3 regions of the Nostoc sp. LEGE 12447 genome follow, and region 3 is predicted to be linked to each of the others. Evidence: predicted binding sites of a transcription regulator. Region 3 holds the regulator's gene; each other region holds the start of a gene.
The links. Region 3 encodes HrcA, which represses chaperone genes, less so after heat shock. Its sites were predicted from a motif close to TTAGCACTCNNGANTCNNGAGTGCTAA; they were not measured.

Region 1 (6,007 bases), on a different contig from region 3:
AGAACCCATTAGGCGTTTTTCTTTATTTCAGCTTTTGCTATTAATATTACAAAAATTAATACAAAGACTGTAATTTTTAAATTAAGCAGTTCTTTAAATTTGCAAATTTAGGAATCGGCATTTTTTTAGTAGTTAGTTGTATTCATGACTAATAACTGATAACCATGATGATTAAGCTAATCGTCATTTAAATTGCATCATTTTTATGGTATTAAAAGCTGCAAACCCTCTCCCTTGCTCCCTGCCCCCCTGCGATCTCAATGTGCAAATTAAATGCTTAACAGCTTACTTTTATTTATGCCCAGCTACTTCCCAGCAATAGAGATAACATATCGGCTCTGAATCAGCAATGCTATAAAAAAACAGTTTGCCTTAACAAGACAAACTGCTGAAAAAATATTTATCTGGGTGAGCAGAAGTTAGAACATGCCCATGCCGCCCATACCACCCATGCCGCCCATGCCACCCATGCCGCCCATGCCGCCCATATCAGGAGCGGCAGCAGCAGATTTCTTCTCTGGCTTTTCAACAACGATCGCTTCGGTAGTTAAGACCAAACCAGCAATGGAACCAGCGTTTTGCAAAGCTGAACGCACGACTTTGGCAGGGTCGATAATACCAGCCGCGATCAAGTCTTCAAATTCGCCAGTAGCGGCGTTGTAGCCAATGTTGAACTCGCTGTCTCGGACTTTCGAGACGATTACAGAACCTTCTGCACCAGCGTTGTCTGCTATTTGGCGCAAGGGGGCTTCTAGCGCTCGTTCGACAATATCAGCTCCAATTCTTTCTTCGTCATTTTGTAGGGTCTTTTTAATCTCTTGTACCTTCTTAGCTAAGTGAATTAGAGTTGTCCCACCACCAGGAACAATACCCTCTTCCACAGCAGCTTTAGTGGCATTCAGCGCGTCTTCAATCCGCAGTTTACGGTCTTTGAGTTCGGTTTCGGTTGCCGCACCCACTTTAATCACTGCCACGCCGCCAGCGAGCTTGGCGATGCGTTCTTGCAGTTTTTCTTGATCGTATTCAGAATCGGTTTCTTCCAACTGCCTGCGAATTTGACCAATCCGCTTTTGTACTTCTGGCTTGGTGACACTGCCAGCGACAATAGTGGTGCTTTCTTTGTCAATGGTGATTTTGCGAGCAGTTCCCAATGCTTCTAGAGCAGCAGTATCCAAACTTAAGCCGATTTCTTCCGAAATCAACTGTCCATCGGTGAGAATAGCAATATCTTCTAACAAAGCTTTGCGGCGATCGCCAAATCCAGGGGCTTTGATTGCAGCCACGGCTAGTACACCCCGTGCTTTGTTCACTACCAAAGTTGCCAAGGCATCACCTTCGACATCTTCAGCGATGATTAGCAAGGGTTGACCAGAACGGGCGACCTTTTCCAAAATTGGTACTAAATCTTGGATGCTGCCGATTTTTTTATCTGTCACCAAGATCCGGGCGTTTTCAAATTCCACGATTTGCCGCTCGTTGTTGGTGACAAAGTAGGGTGAAATGTAACCCCTGTCAATCTGCATCCCTTCAACTACTTCTAGTTCAGTTGTCAGGGATTTAGATTCTTCAACGGTAATTACACCATCTTTGGTGACTTTTTCCATTGCTTGAGCTAACATTTGACCAACTTCTTCATCGTTACCAGCAGAAACAGTGGCAACTTGAGCGATCGCACTTCCTTCTACTGGCTTGGCTATCTTGGCAATTTCCAGTACCAATGCCTCAATAGTTTTGTCGATCCCGCGTCTCAAGCTAACTGGGTTACTACCCGCCGCGACGTTCTTCAAACCTTCCCGAATCAAGGCTTGTGCTAAAACTGTGGCGGTGGTTGTACCATCCCCAGCAACATCTTTAGTTTTTGAGGCCACTTCTTGGATGAGTCTTGCACCAGTATTTTCCAAAGGATCTTCTAATTCAATTTCCTTGGCAACAGTGATACCATCGTTGACAATTTGAGGTGCGCCAAATTTTTTCTCTAAAAGGACATTACGACCTTTAGGCCCCAAGGTGATTTTTACGGCATCAGCAAGGGCGTTAACACCCCTTTCTAGAGCTCGCCGCGATTCCTCGTCAAATGCAATAATTTTCGCCATGTTTTATTTCTCCAGCGCTTCCATTAGACAATTTAGCACTCACAGAGCAAGAGTGCTAATCTCTCAATCAGCTCAAGTTACAAATGGAAATAAAAAAAATTGATTAATATACAGGTGATGTTCTTTATAGATACTGGCAGTAATGCTTGAATTGGGAGATGAATCTAGACAACTCCCTTAAGTACCTTGGTATTGCCGACCCTAGCGGCACCGGCTGGTTGGCAGTAGTATTTACGTTCCTTTTGGCTTGGCTTGTAACGTGGCGTTCAATTCCGACAGTCCGCAAATTCGCCTTACGGGTAGGCTGGGCTGACCAACCCAACGCTCGGCGACTCAATCGCGAACCTTTACCCAATGCAGGGGGGCTGGCTATCTACGCGGGTGTCATTGCCGCGCTGGTATTAGCTAGCCTTTTACGACCGATCGAACTCCAAAACGTATTGGCTCAGGTGCTCACTATTCTGTTAGGAGGTTCGATATTAGTCCTGGTGGGCTTTATCGACGATCAGTTCGGCTTACCACCCTCTGTTCGATTGTGGGCGCAAATTGTCACGGCACTGTTGCTAGTAGCTAATGGTATCAGTGTAAGAGTGCTGTTTGGTACTCCCATCGACTCGTTCCTGTCTATGTTGCTGACAGTACTGTGGGTAGTAGGAATTACCAACGCCATCAACTTGATGGATGGTATGGATGGTTTGGCAGGAGGAATCAGCTTTATTACCGCTATGAGTTTGTTGGGGGTTGCAGCCCAATTTAATAACCGTGCGGCGGCAATCTTGGTACTTGCAGCTTTAGGAGGTGCTGCATTAGGCTTTTTGCGCCATAATTTCCATCCGTCGCGAATTATTATGGGTGATGCCGGAGCATACTTTTTTGGCTATGTGCTGGCAGCAACTAGTATTTTAGGCAAACTGCAACAAAACACAGTTTATGCACTAATTCCCACGGTTTTATTTCTATTGTTGCCAGTAATAGACACTACCCAAGTATTTGTACGGCGGCTACTAGCAGGAAATAACCCTCTTAGTACTCCTGGCAAAGATCATCTGCACCACCGCTTACTTGCTTGGGGACTTTCCCAGCGCCATGCTGCGTTCACGCTTTGGTCAATTACCTTATTTTTCAACTTGCTGGCAATGAGAATACAAGGCATGAGTTTGGCTGTGATGATGACTACCGCCAGTAGTATTGTCATTCTTTTGGGCTTTACTGTCTGGCAAAGAATACGCCAACAGCCTTAGTTGCTTGTAGGGTCAGCATTACAATGCTAGCCCTACTCGTCTGTCTCATTAAATTTGAAAGAGCAGAGAACGAACCGCGTTCGCGCAGCGTCTCGTTAGAGAAGGACGCAAAGAGCGCGTTCGCGCAGCGTCTCGCAGAGAAGGAAGAAAATTCACCAAAAATTCAAGCTTGATAACATTACGAATTACGAATTACGAATTACGAATTACGAATTCAGATGCAATATCTAAAAATCTACCCCTCGTTTAAGTTCTACACCTTGATTTGCATAATGTTTGTGGCAATAAACCTCTGAATGAACGCTAGCCAAGTCGAAGTATGCTGGTTGATTTTGACAGCGACCAGTGATGATGATTTCGGTGTCGCGGGGTTTGCGGAGCAAAGCTTGAACAATGGGTTCAACGGGGAGTAATTCTAAGTCAACGGTAGGATTGAGTTCATCGAGAATAATAGTTTTATACATTCCAGAGGCGATCGCAACTTTTGCGATTTCCCAACCTCGTTCGGCTTCTACATAATCTAATTCTTGCCGGGAATTGCGCCAAACAATCGCATCTCCACCACAGCGCTGATGATCCACCACTTCTGGATATGACTGCTGCAAAGCGGCGATCGCAGCATCTTCTGTGTAACCGCTACCACCTTTAAGCCACTGCATAATTAACACACGGGTAGACCCTGGATGATTAATTCCCCTACCAATGGCCTGTAAAGCTTTACCCAAAGCACTAGTAGACTTGCCTTTACCAGCACCAGTATAAATTTCAATCCCTTCAAGGAATAAGGCTTTGGCTGTGGGATGGTGATGAGGTTTCATTTCTGAGTGCAAATCTGCAATATCGAGCAACTTTTGCGGTGCGGCGCGTCCGGTAGCTATGATTTCTAATTCTTGGGGTTTGGATTTTAATGTCTTTACCACTTCATCTACTGGTAGTAAACCCAAATCCAGAACGGGGTTAATTTCATCCAAGACGACAACTGAATATAAACCGCTAGCGATCGCACCTTTGGCAACATCCCAACCCCGCATCGCCTCATTTCGGTCAAAGGTAGTAATTTCTTCTGGGCCAAAAAATTCGGCTCTCCCAGTGCGAACCTGGTCTATTAAATGGGGAAATCCACGCTGCAAAGCTGCGATCGCTCCATCTTCGTCATAATCACGTTCCGGCCCTTTTAAAAAGCGCAGCAGTAAAACACGGTTAGAATCACTAGGCGTATTTATCCCTAAACCAATAGAGCGCAAAACCACACCCAAAGCCGCTTGAGACTTACCTTTACCCACGCCATCGTAAACGTGAATTTGACCAATGAGCCGTTCTTGACGCACTTGCGCCGTGCGAATACCGATACCGTTCCTTGTCATCTCTCGAAAAGCTATAAGTGGCAGTCTTTAATCTTACCTAACGTCTTGTAATCTTAGGTAGAGAAGCTACCTCTCTAGCGTCCCCGTACAAGCATCAGCTTGATGTATTAACAATATCAATCAGGGAATACTGGCACACGAGCATAGTAAAGGACAAGAACAATGTAATAATTTCCCCCATCACCCTCACTATCCCAGTTATACTCTCTACAGTTAAACCTTACCCTTGACCACTTATGCCTGAGAATTGGATACTTCCGAGGATTTTTCCCATTGGTGGAATTCTGTTTGACTTTTTATTTGTACTGATTGCCATCCCCATCGAAGCTTATCTTTTGCATTATCGACTCAAATTTGACAAAAAAACTAGTACTTTTTATGCTATTTCTATCAATTTATTTTCTAGTGTAATTGGTTGGTTCATATTTTTTGTATCAGAACCGATTTTACCGCTCCAGGTGAGAACAGAATTAATTAATTATATGTTTTTTAATAACTTTAAATCACCTAATACACAAGGGTTATTAATATTAACTGCTTTTATAATTTTCTTTTCTACTTTTCTAATGAAGTTTTTCATTTTAAAGGTATTGTTACTATCATTAAATGAGCAACTTCTTAAAAAACAAGAGGAAGAGGAAGCACCAATATCTCAACGTCGGCGATGGCGGACTTTTGGCAACTTGAAATTCCAAAGTAATAATTTAATAATTACTGTACTAATAGCGAATTCCCTGAGTTATAGTGCTATAACTCTTGTTTTATTATTTAGTGCGAAATAGGAAGATTTTACTTAAAAGGAAGACGAGTGATTAATTAATTAGGTGGAAAGAGGAACATGAATACGCTACTTAAAGATGTATTTGGAATTTTTAAATTTGCGGAAGGGCTTTATGCAGGAATTAGAAAAGTATTAGTTCCACCCAAAGCTTATTCTTGGCAGACATTTATTTATTTGAGTGTTTTTTCTTGGGTACTTTCATATTTAGCTACAGGCTATATCAAAGATATTATTGCCTTTTTCGGTTGGTTATTTTTAATTGCCGGCACAGCTTGGTATACAACTCAAGATCCTTTGAGAGTTCCTGGCACTTTTATGCCAGTTGGGGCAGTAATCACTGGATTCTTAGTAAGTGTTTTTGCTTTTGGAAATCAACAGGATGTAATTACACCAAGAACAATCGTTTTTTGGCCGACAATTTCAGCACTAATTACAGCAATACCGGAGTTTATTGAAGGAAGTGACACCGACGCTAAAGCGAGAATTCCTAAGCCACAAGACCGCCAAAGAATCATAATTTTAGTTGCT
Region 2 (6,007 bases), on a different contig from region 3:
GCCCTTACACCCTCAACACCTTAGACGAACACCTGGATATGTTGATGGTATGTCATCACCTTGATCCTGCGATCGCTGAAGATGTGGCTTTTGCTGAGTCTCGCATCCGCCGAGAAACCATTGCCGCCGAAGATATTTTGCACGACTTAGGCGCATTTAGCATGATTTCCTCCGACTCTCAGGCGATGGGAAGAGTAGGCGAAGTGATAATTCGCACCTGGCAGACATCTCACAAAATGAAGGTACAACGGGGAATTCTTAACCCACAGGGAGATGAGCAAAAAGCAGATAATTTTCGGGCAAAAAGATATGTTGCTAAGTATACAATTAACCCTGCGATCGCTCACGGAATTGCTCAATATGTAGGTTCAGTGGAAGAGGGGAAATTAGCAGATTTATGTTTGTGGCATCCCGCGTTTTTTGGCGTGAAGCCAGAGATAGTGATTAAAGGCGGAATGATTGCATGGTCGCAAATGGGCGATGCTAACGCCAGTATTCCCACACCGCAACCAGTTTATATGCGCCCAATGTTTGGTAGTTTTGCAGGGGCGAAGAATGCCACATCATTAACTTTTGTTTCCCAAGCAGCTTTAGAGAACGAAATTCCTAGCCAGCTAGATTTACAAAAGGCAGCAGTAGCAGTTTCTGGGACACGCCAATTGAGCAAGCGTGATATGAAGCTGAATGATGCACTACCGCGCATTGAAGTAGATCCAGAAACATATCAAGTCAGAGCAGATGGCGAGTTGCTGATTTGTGAACCTGCGACAGTTTTACCAATGGCACAGAGATACTTTTTGTTTTAGTTCATAAGCGAGCAACTTACTGATTACGATAGTCCTTGGAAAGAAGTCATCGAGCTATATTTTCCCCGCTTTATGGAATTCTTTTTCACCCAAGCCTATGCCGAAATCGACTGGACGCAACCTTATGAATTTCTGGACACAGAATTTCAACATCTAGAAACGTATGCAGAAATTGGGCGGCGTTTGGTCTATAAAGTCGCAAAAGTTTGGCTACTGGATGGAGAGAAAGCTTGGGTATTGGTTCATGTAGAAGTCCAAGGGCAATATGACAGCCAATTTGCCGAATTGTGGAAGTTATCAATAGGATAGAAGAACCATCTGTACTCAAAATGCTTCACAAAAGTGCGATCGCAATTCCTTCCACAGTATAATTCCAGCAAGTTTTGGATAATCTCACCTCTGGAAAATAATCGTAGGCATATCTTAGTCTAGAAGAAGAAACTAAGTCGGGTTCATCTCCTTGATCTATTGTTGTGAAATAAAAATATATTTTTAATGCTGATTATCATGATAAAAATACATAATCATAAAGAAGCTATTTCAACGTATAAAAATTGCACATAAATAAAGTATTAATATCTAAGAATTTTGCACAATGTTGGATGGATATGTCTAACAATCTTATTTTTCTTTCCACTTCGGGATGTATATCGAGACTTCTTGACAATTGCTGTCTAAACTTACTTGTAATAGATGTTAATTCACAAGCATCACCATATCTTAAAAAAACAAGCTGATCTTTTATATCTGGACTTAGGTTTTTATCATTATCAACTGCGTCACTAAAATCTTCTAGTCTTTGCTCGATAATTTTCCTAGCAGAACTTGCTTGTGTTTTTAAGATGTAATTCATGGTGAGTTTCATTAAATTATCCATATTATAACTGTGATTTTTATACTTTTTATTCACTAGCAGAATATTTGTACTACTATTTCTTTTTGTACCCTTTGTGTTCTAGCCTGCGGCAACGGTTTCACCAAACGCTGTTCCAACAAAAAAACAGCCGCCTCCATGCGGGAAGCAGCCGTTTTCACAAATTATCTAACTACAAAGTATTAGTAATCGAAGTCGCCGCCACCAGCACCAGCGCCAGCAGGAGCGCCATCTTTTGGTTCAGGCTTGTCAACTATAATACATTCGGTTGTCAACACCATACCAGCGATGGATGCAGCGTTTTGCAGAGCAGAACGAGTCACTTTAGCAGGGTCAACAATACCAGCAGCTAACAAATCGACGAATTCGTTTGTTGCAGCGTTGTAGCCAACGTTGAATTCTTTCTCTTTGACGCGTTCAGCGATCACAGCACCATTCTGACCAGCGTTTTCAGCAATCCGCTTCAGAGGTGCAGGTAAGGCGCGAACAACAATCAAAGCACCAATCAACTCTTCATCTTTAAGATTGCTCTTTGCCCAAACTTCCAATTCAGGAGCAAGGTGAGCCAGAGTTGTACCACCGCCAGGAACAATACCTTCTTCCACAGCAGCTTTGGTGGCGTTGATAGCGTCTTCTAGGCGCAACTTCTTGTCTTTCATTTCGGTTTCGGTCGCTGCACCAACTTTCACGACAGCGACACCACCAGAGAGTTTAGCAAGACGCTCTTGTAATTTCTCTTTGTCGTAAGAAGATTCGGTTTCATCGATTTGACGACGAATCTGTTCGACACGAGCCTTAACAGCAGCTTCGTTACCTTCGGCAACAATTGTGGTGCTGTCCTTGGTGATGGTGATCCGGCGAGCTTTACCCAGGCTATCCAGCTTGGTGTTGTCTAGCTTCAAACCAGCATCTTCGGTAATTAGTTGACCACCAGTTAAAACAGCAATGTCTTCTAGTAGTGCTTTGCGGCGATCGCCAAAACCAGGAGCCTTAACAGCAGCAACGTTGAGTACACCGCGTAAACGGTTTACTACCAAAGTTGCCAAAGCTTCTTTTTCGATATCTTCGGCGATAATTACCAAAGGACGACCAGCACGAGCTACTTGCTCTAACACTGGTACGAGGTCTTGTACCAAAGCGATTTTCTTATCGGTCAGCAGTATGAAAGGCTCATCAAAAACTGCTTCCATCCGCTCAGGGTCAGTAGCGAAATAAGGAGAGATGTAGCCTTTATCAAAGCGCATCCCTTCTGTGATTTCCAACTCGGTAAACATAGATTTCCCTTCTTCTAGGGAAATTACGCCTTCCTTGCCTACCTTGTCCATTGCTTGGGCAATCATCTGACCGACTTCTTCGTCATTACCAGCCGAGATTGCACCAACTTGGGCAATAGCTTTGGAATCTTCCACTGGACGGGCGTGTTCTTTGATTTTGTCTACCAAGAAGCTAGTAGCTTTGTCAATCCCGCGCTTCAGTGAAATCGCGTTAGCACCAGCTGCAACGTTCCGCAAGCCTTCTTTGACGATCGCATGAGCTAAAACGGTAGCGGTGGTAGTACCATCGCCCGCAGCATCGTTGGTTTTAGAAGCAGCCTGACGAATCAAAGCTACGCCAGTGTTTTCGATGTGGTCTTCTAATTCTATTTCTTTAGCGATCGTTACACCGTCATTAACAATTTGCGGTGCGCCAAATTTCTTTTCTAGGACTACGTTACGACCTTTGGGGCCAAGGGTAACAGCTACAGCCTCAGCCAGGATGTCAATGCCTCGTTCTAAGGCGCGACGGGCGTTTTCGTTGTAGATAATGCGCTTTGCCATAATTGTTTTAGTTGTCCTTTGTCATTTGTCTTTTTTTCTACCCTTCGGGAAGCCGCCCGAGGGCGTCTACGTCATTTGTCATTTGTCTTTTGTCATTGGCTAATGACTAATGACTAATGACTAATGACCACTAAATAACGACTGCTAAAATATCTTTTTCAGAAAGCAGTACATATTCTTCGGTGCCGAGCTTGATGTCAGTGCCAGCGTACTTGGAGTACAACACTTTATCGCCGACTTTAATTTCCAATTCCTGACGGCTACCGTCTTCGTTACGCTTGCCAGGACCAAGGGCAACTACTTCCCCTACCTGGGGCTTTTCCTTGGCGGTATCGGGCAAATACAGACCACCTGCGGTCTTTTCCTCTGAGGCGTTCACTTTTACGAAAACGCGATCGCTCAAAGGTTTAACTGTAGAAACGCTTAAAGATAAGGCTGCCATAATTATTTTCTCCAGAGATTAGCACTCTCAACCCCTGAGTGCTAATCTACCTAAAATTGGCATCCAATGGCAAGAATTCATTGAGTACGGGTTCCCGAACTAGAAGCTCGTTGATGTACTTAAGTATTAATGCCTAATTATTTATATCCTTCGGGTTCTGCTCTGTAAGTTACGTATATTTTTATATGGTCATAGGGAGTCGGGAGTAGTGAAGAGTTTTCCCAATGCCTAATGCTTATATTTGAGAGACTCTGCTCAGTACAAGTTGCCCAATGCCCCATTCTCTTCTCAGTCAACTTTTTTTGCAAAACTTGGAAATTGTTATAGAACTGTAATCAGGGAGCTGCTCGATAAGTAACAATACAGTGATCCAGTCAAGCCATCAAATCCCCAAAGCCACTAAATCTCTAGTAGAATATAAAGCCCTAAGTAATTGTGTAGAAAGTTTCGGACTTGCAAAAATTCAGCGACACATTTTTATTTGCGCTGACCAGACAATTGCTAATTGCTGCTCAAAACGAGCTAGTCTGGAATCCTGGGAATACTTAAAAGAGCGACTTAAAGAGTTAAAACTTGATGAGTCGCAACAGAATTATTCCTTATGCGTCTACAGAACTAAAGCCAACTGCTTGCGCGTTTGTTGTTCTAGACCCATAATGGTGGTTTACCTTGATGGTGCCTGGTATCGCCAAGCAAACCTAGAAGTTATTGAGCGGATCATCCAAGAACACTTAATAGGCAATAAGGTGGTAAAAGAATATGCGTTTTTCAACCATCCTTTGCCAGAAACTTCCCTAGTTTCTTGTGAACACCTCATAGAGGCTTAACAACCGAAGGATATGGAACAGCAGTAAGCTTTAAGAAAGTGCGGGTTGGTTTTGAGGTAGGGTCATCTTTAAGCCAATACTTACTTGTGAGTCAGAAGGATTATTATTTAATCAGTGTTTTTTCGCCCGCCACTTTCAATGCGATATATAATAGCGCATTATAGATACTACTGCTATACGTATCCTTGCTGGACTTTTGCTATCGAGCTATTAGTCTCTTGAAAATGCTCGGCATTTTTGAGACTTCGAGACAGCAAAGGCAAGTTAAGTAGGAAAAAGGACAACATCTCGAAATAACCCACCATAGAGGATAAATATTCAAGACTTTGATGGACCGAAGCGCGACAAGTGCCACTGCTATGAAAGAGCCCAGCATGAAAGATCACAAACGACTTCTATTGATTGATGATGACCCTAACCTCATCTTGCTGGTGAAGGATTACTTAGAATTCCGGGGATACGAAGTCATCACCGCCGAGAATGGACGTGAAGCTCTGGAAATTTTAGAGCAAGATGTTCCAGACATGATTATCTGCGACGTGATGATGCCGGAAATGGACGGATATACTTTTGTGGAACAAGTCCGGCAAAACGAACGCACCAGTTGGATTCCGGTTCTTTTCCTTTCAGCTAAGGGACAAAGCGCAGACCGAGTTAAGGGTCTGAATAAAGGTGCTGATGTTTATATGGTCAAGCCCTTTGAACCAGAAGAACTCGTAGCCCAAGTTGAATCCTCGCTGAAACAAACTATCCGTTGGAAAGAACACCAAGCAAAAGGAGGCGAAAATGGTTCCCGCATCCAGGTTCCCTTCGATGTGCAATTAACCCCAACAGAACTGAAAGTAGTCCAGTTTGTCGCTAGGGGTTTAGCTAACCGGGAAATTGCTGAAGAACTAAATGTTAGTCAGCGCACGGTTGAAAGCCATGTGTCCAATATGTTGGGCAAAACCAATCTCCATAACCGCACTGAACTAGCGCGGTGGGCGATTGAAAATCAAATGGCCTAAAATCAGTAACGAGTGCTGAGTGCTGAGTGCTGGGTGTTTTTAGACTCAGCACTCATAACTCAGGACTGAGAACTCAATTTACCAACCATCTTCTTCAGGGCTGGATTGGTGCAAAACTTCTAAATCCAGTTCATCTAGGTAAGTTAGGGCACTTTCAATCTGAGAAACAGTACCTCGCAGTTCCAGATCGAAGCAGCTATATTGTGGCACGTTTGCGCTTACCTGAGCATCAGC
Region 3 (6,007 bases):
TATCGACTTTGATTGTTAGCTGAGAAAAGTCATTTTCCAAAACCATAATGTGATCTGGATTAGGATCGGCAAAACCAATACAGGCTTTTTGATCGCGATCGCGGTTACTTATGGCAGACAATGAGTAAGAACCACCTGTAAACCCCTGCACTGTTCCTGGTGCTGGATTAGAGTTTGTTGACACGGTAAAAGTACCAAAATTCGCTGCTGTCTCTGCTATTACAGGTGTAGCTGTGATGGTGGCAAGTATAGCCAACAACCAGCCGCCGCTAAACTCAAGTCGGGGGCGACAAAATTTCATAGTAGCCCTCCAACAGGCTGTTAAATTAGTAATGATATATACATATTCTAATGAAAAAATTCCAGTGAAATTTCAGTTGGTTGTGCCACATTAAAATGTGCCACAATTAAGGCTTTTGAAAGCAAACAGCTAATTGCTAGGCTGTCTATTGATATAAGCAGCAGCGACCATTCTTCAACTGATGATTTGGATGTGATTACCTCTGTTGAACGCAGGATCTTATCTCTTAAAGAAAACCCTTAACGGACGATTTAAATAGCAAATAATACAGTAAATTTACGAAAATCTTACTTAACAGAAAAAGGCAGAAGATAAAATAATTTTTCACCTTCTGCACTTGAGCTTTTATGAAAATTTCATGAATTCTTGAGTTGGAAGAAAACGCCACCTTTGAGCGATCGCGTGTCAGTTCCATAACTGCTAACTGTGAGCGATCGCAGATTATCAAAAAATGGTTTCCCTAAAACTTCCACTAGTTTGAGAATCGGTACTTGACGCTCTAACAAATTCTGACTCTTTGTCCAGTCAAGATATATATAGCCTTGGTTTGGTAAGGGAATTGCAGCAATACTATCTTGAAAATTGGGATTGTCAATTAAGGAATTATCCTTAGTTGTGAGAATTTCATTTATCGTTTCTAAGTCAGAAGTGAAAATTTCGTAATTTCCTAAAGTTGTATGCAATCCCCGCACTTTTGTTTCAATACTGAAAGATGCTCCTTCTTTAGCATCACTTTTTTTAGCCGCCGTAGTTAACTCTGTCCAAGCAGAGACTTTTTGCTTATCTATAGTCAGAGGATTAATGCTGAGTCCATTGGATGATGCGATCGCATCTAAACGCGCAATACCTTGTTCTACACTCTCAGATTTTTCCACCACAAAAATCCAATGAGGGGTTGTTTGCTCTTTCTCAGGTAACAATGCGATCGCATATTCTCCCTGTACCCAACTAAAAATATCCTCTGGTAAGTTTATACCCCACCGTTTTTGAACATCTACTAAAGGTTTGGCTAACCGAGAAACTACATCTTCCCCAGAACCATATATAGTAGCTGTTGCTTGTTTCCAGAGTTTGGCTAAATCGCTCTCACCCAAATTACTCAAATTTGAGCCAGAAATTACCAAACCTGCCGATGCTGGAACATACTGCAATGCTTCCACAGGTTTAGATAGTGTTGTAGATGGAGTGAGAATTTCTGATGAAGTCAAAAATGTAGTTTCTGCTAGCAATCCTTTGGGATTCAACGCCAGAGAAATAATTTCACTGTTATAAAGTTGTTCTGACAACTCTAAGCCTTGCCATTTTGCTACAACAGGAAGATTTAAGAACGCTACAGCTAAACCCCCTTTGGGCAGTTCTTTAGTAGCTTTTTGGTATTCGGGGGAGCTAGTCAAATTCAGATCGGGCGCTTGGACGTTATTAATCGCGTCTTTCAACACTTTCGGATCGTTGGCAAACAACACAAAGCCTTCACCAACAACCGCACCTGCAAGCAAATCCTTCTCTGGTTGAGAATTATCATAAATCAGCTTTACACCTTTATATTCTTCAACATCTAAAGTTGCTCCAGATAAGGCCCGTTTGGAAAACAACAATTCAACAAACTCGCGGCTTTTCTCAGGTTGCTTAGTTGCTAGTGCTAACAGATACCCTGGCTGCTGTCCGTTTTCTGGATCGCGATCAATATCTAAGGTGGTGATAGCTAATGTAATTTCATTCCCTAACCAGGGTTGAACGTCTTGTTTATAATCTATGCCACTTTTGGCGAATAAACTGGTTTTGAGTTTAGATAGTTCCTCTTCACGTTCCAACGCCTGCAACCGATCGGGATTTGTCAGCAGTGAAACCATTGCTGGCGAAAGTTTTGATACGAATATGGCTGCACCAGGCTCAGAGGTAGAAGCAATGAGGTTAGCCGGACTTTTGGTGAAAAACCAGTAAAAGCCAGCGATCGCAATTAGCAATGCGATCGCACCTGCTACGATAAAACCAATAAATGAACGTTGCCTATTCACATTAAACCTTTAAAAAAGACGGTTTACAGCCATTTAAGCAGAAAGCCTACCAGAATTTATCAGCCTTCTTGAGAATCGATACTCATGCAAAGGCAGAGATTTTCTGTCACCATAAATAAGATTAGGACTGTTTATAGGGAATTCTTTTAGTCAACCCATGAACCAGATTAGTGTAGAAGAACTGGCACAACGTCTTTCCTCTGGTGATGGAAGTATACAGCTAGTAGATGTCCGAGAACCAGAAGAATTGGCGATCGCTAACATTGAGGGCTTTGTCAACCTACCCTTGAGTCAATTTGCCGAATGGGGACATGAAATACCTACCCTCTTCAATCCTCAAGCTGAAACCCTTGTGCTATGCCACCACGGTATTCGCTCTGCCCAAATGTGTCAGTGGTTAATTGCTCAAGGTTTTACAAATGTGCAAAATATTTCGGGTGGTATTGATGCTTACTCCATCTTAGTAGACCATTCAATTCCCCAATATTAGCTTGTGTTTGGGTGCATTACTCAGATGGAACTTAATTCCATCTGGCTTTTGCTATTGTGAAAATAGCACTAAATTAGTTTAGGGACTCGCCAGAAAAGTTTGTAACTTTCTCCACTGGCTACACAACTTACGCAACTTTTCGACCCTAATCTTAGCTGCAATAGCCGCAAAAATACGTATACAACAATACTTTTATAAGTGTAGAATTATGCAAAAATAAGGCAGAAAAGAATGTTGTAAATTCAAACTCTTAGCTTTTGATGCAAAGCCTAGATTCTATTGAGAGCGCACTTTTCAATAATGGTGTACACGAACCTTAAAATTAATTATCACAATATAATTGTATAATTTGTTATCTTAATAAATTATTAATATTCCTTGTTTAAATCAAATCCAGAAATTTCTCCAGACTTTGATTAAAATTTGCCTCTAGCAAAACATATCCTATGGAAGTCCAGTTAACAAATCGGCAACAGCATATACTTTGGGCAACGGTACGTCACTACATTGCTACGGCAGAGCCTGTTGGTTCAAAGGCTTTGGGCGAAGAGTACGACCTGGGTGTAAGTTCAGCCACAATTCGCAATGTGATGGGCGTTTTAGAAAAATCTGGATTACTCTACCAACCACACGCTTCTGCTGGACGTGTACCTTCAGATTCAGGCTATCGCATTTATGTTGACCAGCTAATTACACCTTCTCTGCGTTCGCGCAGCGTGTCGCAGACAGACGCTACGCGGACAGAAACTTTAGGGCGAGAAATAGAGGTGGCATTACAAAAGCATCTCCAGTGGGAAGATCGGAGTTTAGAAACCCTACTGCAAGGAGCCGCGCAAATTTTAGCAACCTTGAGTGGTTGCATTAGCTTGATAACTATGCCGCAAACTACAACAGCGCTATTGCGACATCTGCAATTAGTGCAAATTGAAGCTGGGCGGATCATGTTAATAGTTGTTACCGATGGTTATGAGACACATTCCAAGTTAATGGATTTGTCGCCAATACCAGAAGAGACACAACGAGATTCAGAGGTAGTCGATCGCGAGTTGCAGATTGTTTCTAACTTTTTGAACACCCACTTGCGGGGGCGAAGTCTGTTGGAATTAGCCAACCTCAACTGGAGCGAACTTGATCAGGAATTCCAACGCTACGGAGAATTCTTGAAAAATTCAGTTGCCGAATTGACTCGTCGCACTCTTGCGCCGACTACCACACAAATTATGGTTCGGGGTGTGTCAGAAGTTTTGCGCCAGCCAGAATTTTCCCAGTTACAGCAGGTACAAACGATTATCCACCTGCTGGAAGAAGAACAAGACCAACTATGGCGATTAATATTTGAGGAACCAGAACCGGAGGATGCTGGTAAGTCAAGGGTAACGGTTCGCATTGGCGCAGAAAATCCATTAGAACCGATACGCACCTGCACTTTGATTTCTTCCACCTATCGCCGAGGTTCAATACCAGTAGGAAGTGTGGGAGTTTTGGGGCCAACGCGCTTAGATTATGAAAGTGCGATCGCAGTTGTGGCATCTGCTGCTGATTACCTCTCAGAAGCCTTCAGTTATTTCAATCCTTAAGGTAAGGTTTAGGGATAAGCTGCTACGAGTCTAGACGAATGAATAGTGCGATCGCAGGTAGATAGCCCAATTTGTAGTGGCAAAATTAATAATTAATCCTACTTAAATATTTCATGGTTAGAAAAATTGCCTTTGGCTTCCTGTGGTTAGGATTCGTTATTTATGCTTTTTTCCTCGCACCTCCTGAGCAACCTGGTACATTCGATTTAATTAAAAACCTTTCGACTGGAAAGTGGCAAGGCGTTAACCCATTAGTAATAGCACTATTCAACCTCATGGGTATCTGGCCTCTCATCTACAGTGCAGTAGTATTTATTGATGGTAGAAGGCAAAAAATACCTGCTTGGTTATTTGCTACTGCCTCTTTCGGAGTCGGGATATTTGCCTTGTTACCCTACTTAGCCCTTAGAGAACCAAATAATCAGTTTGTTGGTAAAAAGAACATCTTACTCAAGCTGCTAGATTCTCGTGTGACTGGGATTGTGTTGACTGTAGCTACAGTTCTTCTAGTTTCCTACGGTTTAAAAGGAGGAGATTGGGGCAATTTTGTGCAACAGTGGCAAACAAACCGCTTTATCAATGTAATGAGTTTAGATTTTTCCCTGCTTTGTCTCTTATTTCCTGCATTACTAGGGGATGATATGGCGCGTCGCAGTTGGAAAAATCCACAGATATTCTGGTTAATAGCGTTGATACCGCTATTCGGGCCATTGATTTATTTGTGTGTGCGTCCACCTTTACCAGAAGTGGGCATAGAGGCAATACCCAGTCAGCAGCAAGCTGCAAATTAAACCACTTTTTAATTCGTAATTAAAGAAAGTTTCAGCCGGAGATTTAGACTAATTCTCACGAAAATCCTGATATATATAGATTTCTCGTAGGGGTAGGCATTGTCCATTAGTGTCAATTTAAGAAGATAAAGCCCATATTTGTTGGGTGTAAGCCTTAATCTCTCAATGGCGCTTACGCCTAGTTTTGACTAATCTAAGTAACGCAATGTGCAACTTATTTTTAGAACCCCATTTCCATTCCTCTCGCCCACAGGGCTACGGTGTACACACAAGTCAAGGGGTTGGGGGTTAGGTTTGAGACAAAGTTGCACAGGGCGTTAAGTAAGTTGGCACAATAAAATCAAACTATGTAAAGAAAAATGAACTAGCCTAAAACCCTTATACCTATTGCCTTATCCCAACGACAATTATTTACGTTAACTTACTTAATATTTTAAGCAAGCTATTTTTCAATGAGTTAGGGATTTTCCACGCAGGGCGCGTAAATTCTCAGGACTTACGCAAGCAAAATTTGTCATTGCGACCGAAACGTATTGTGGGAAGCAATGCCAGAGTTTTAGGTGAATACGTCGCTATCGCTTGTAATGACGCAATTACGTGAATTTTGCGTTAGTCCTAATTCCAAGAGAAAGTTTCTTCTGAAAGTACTTTACAAAACGCAATAAATTCTTTAAGATGTGTAACAGGTAGTCAAACCTACCTAATTCATCCGCAAATAATCGCATTTATAAAACAATGACAACAACCTTACAACAGCGCTCAAGCGCCAACGTATGGGATCGATTCTGTGAGTGGATCACCAGCACCAACAACCGTATCTACATCGGCTGGTT

Region 1: the regulator HrcA is predicted to act here: its motif matches at 2,126-2,152, upstream of groL (chaperonin GroEL).
Region 2: the regulator HrcA is predicted to act here: its motif matches at 3,958-3,984, upstream of groES (co-chaperone GroES).

Annotation. Positions count from the first base shown of each region.
Region 1 is NZ_JADEXT010000020.1:119,240-125,246, reverse strand. It holds gene groL (chaperonin GroEL) at 420-2,093, opposite strand; gene IQ274_RS20480 (MraY family glycosyltransferase) at 2,252-3,334, shown strand; gene IQ274_RS20475 (cob(I)yrinic acid a,c-diamide adenosyltransferase) at 3,562-4,698, opposite strand; gene fraC (filament integrity protein FraC) at 4,935-5,480, shown strand; gene fraD (septal junction protein FraD) at 5,537-6,007, shown strand, end outside.
Region 2 is NZ_JADEXT010000006.1:65,966-71,972, forward strand. It holds gene ureC (urease subunit alpha) at 1-806, shown strand, start outside; gene IQ274_RS09705 (hypothetical protein) at 879-1,115, shown strand; gene IQ274_RS09710 (hypothetical protein) at 1,342-1,683, opposite strand; gene groL (chaperonin GroEL) at 1,863-3,497, opposite strand; gene groES (co-chaperone GroES) at 3,628-3,939, opposite strand; gene IQ274_RS09725 ((2Fe-2S) ferredoxin domain-containing protein) at 4,305-4,766, shown strand; gene IQ274_RS09730 (response regulator transcription factor) at 5,096-5,773, shown strand; gene IQ274_RS09735 (NIL domain-containing protein) at 5,852-6,007, opposite strand, start outside.
Region 3 is NZ_JADEXT010000047.1:20-6,026, reverse strand. It holds gene IQ274_RS30140 (hypothetical protein) at 1-301, opposite strand, end outside; gene IQ274_RS30135 (DUF3352 domain-containing protein) at 658-2,316, opposite strand; gene IQ274_RS30130 (rhodanese-like domain-containing protein) at 2,474-2,806, shown strand; gene hrcA (heat-inducible transcriptional repressor HrcA) at 3,253-4,383, shown strand; gene IQ274_RS30120 (DUF2834 domain-containing protein) at 4,497-5,174, shown strand; partial or broken gene IQ274_RS30115 (photosystem II q(b) protein) at 5,910-6,007, shown strand, end outside.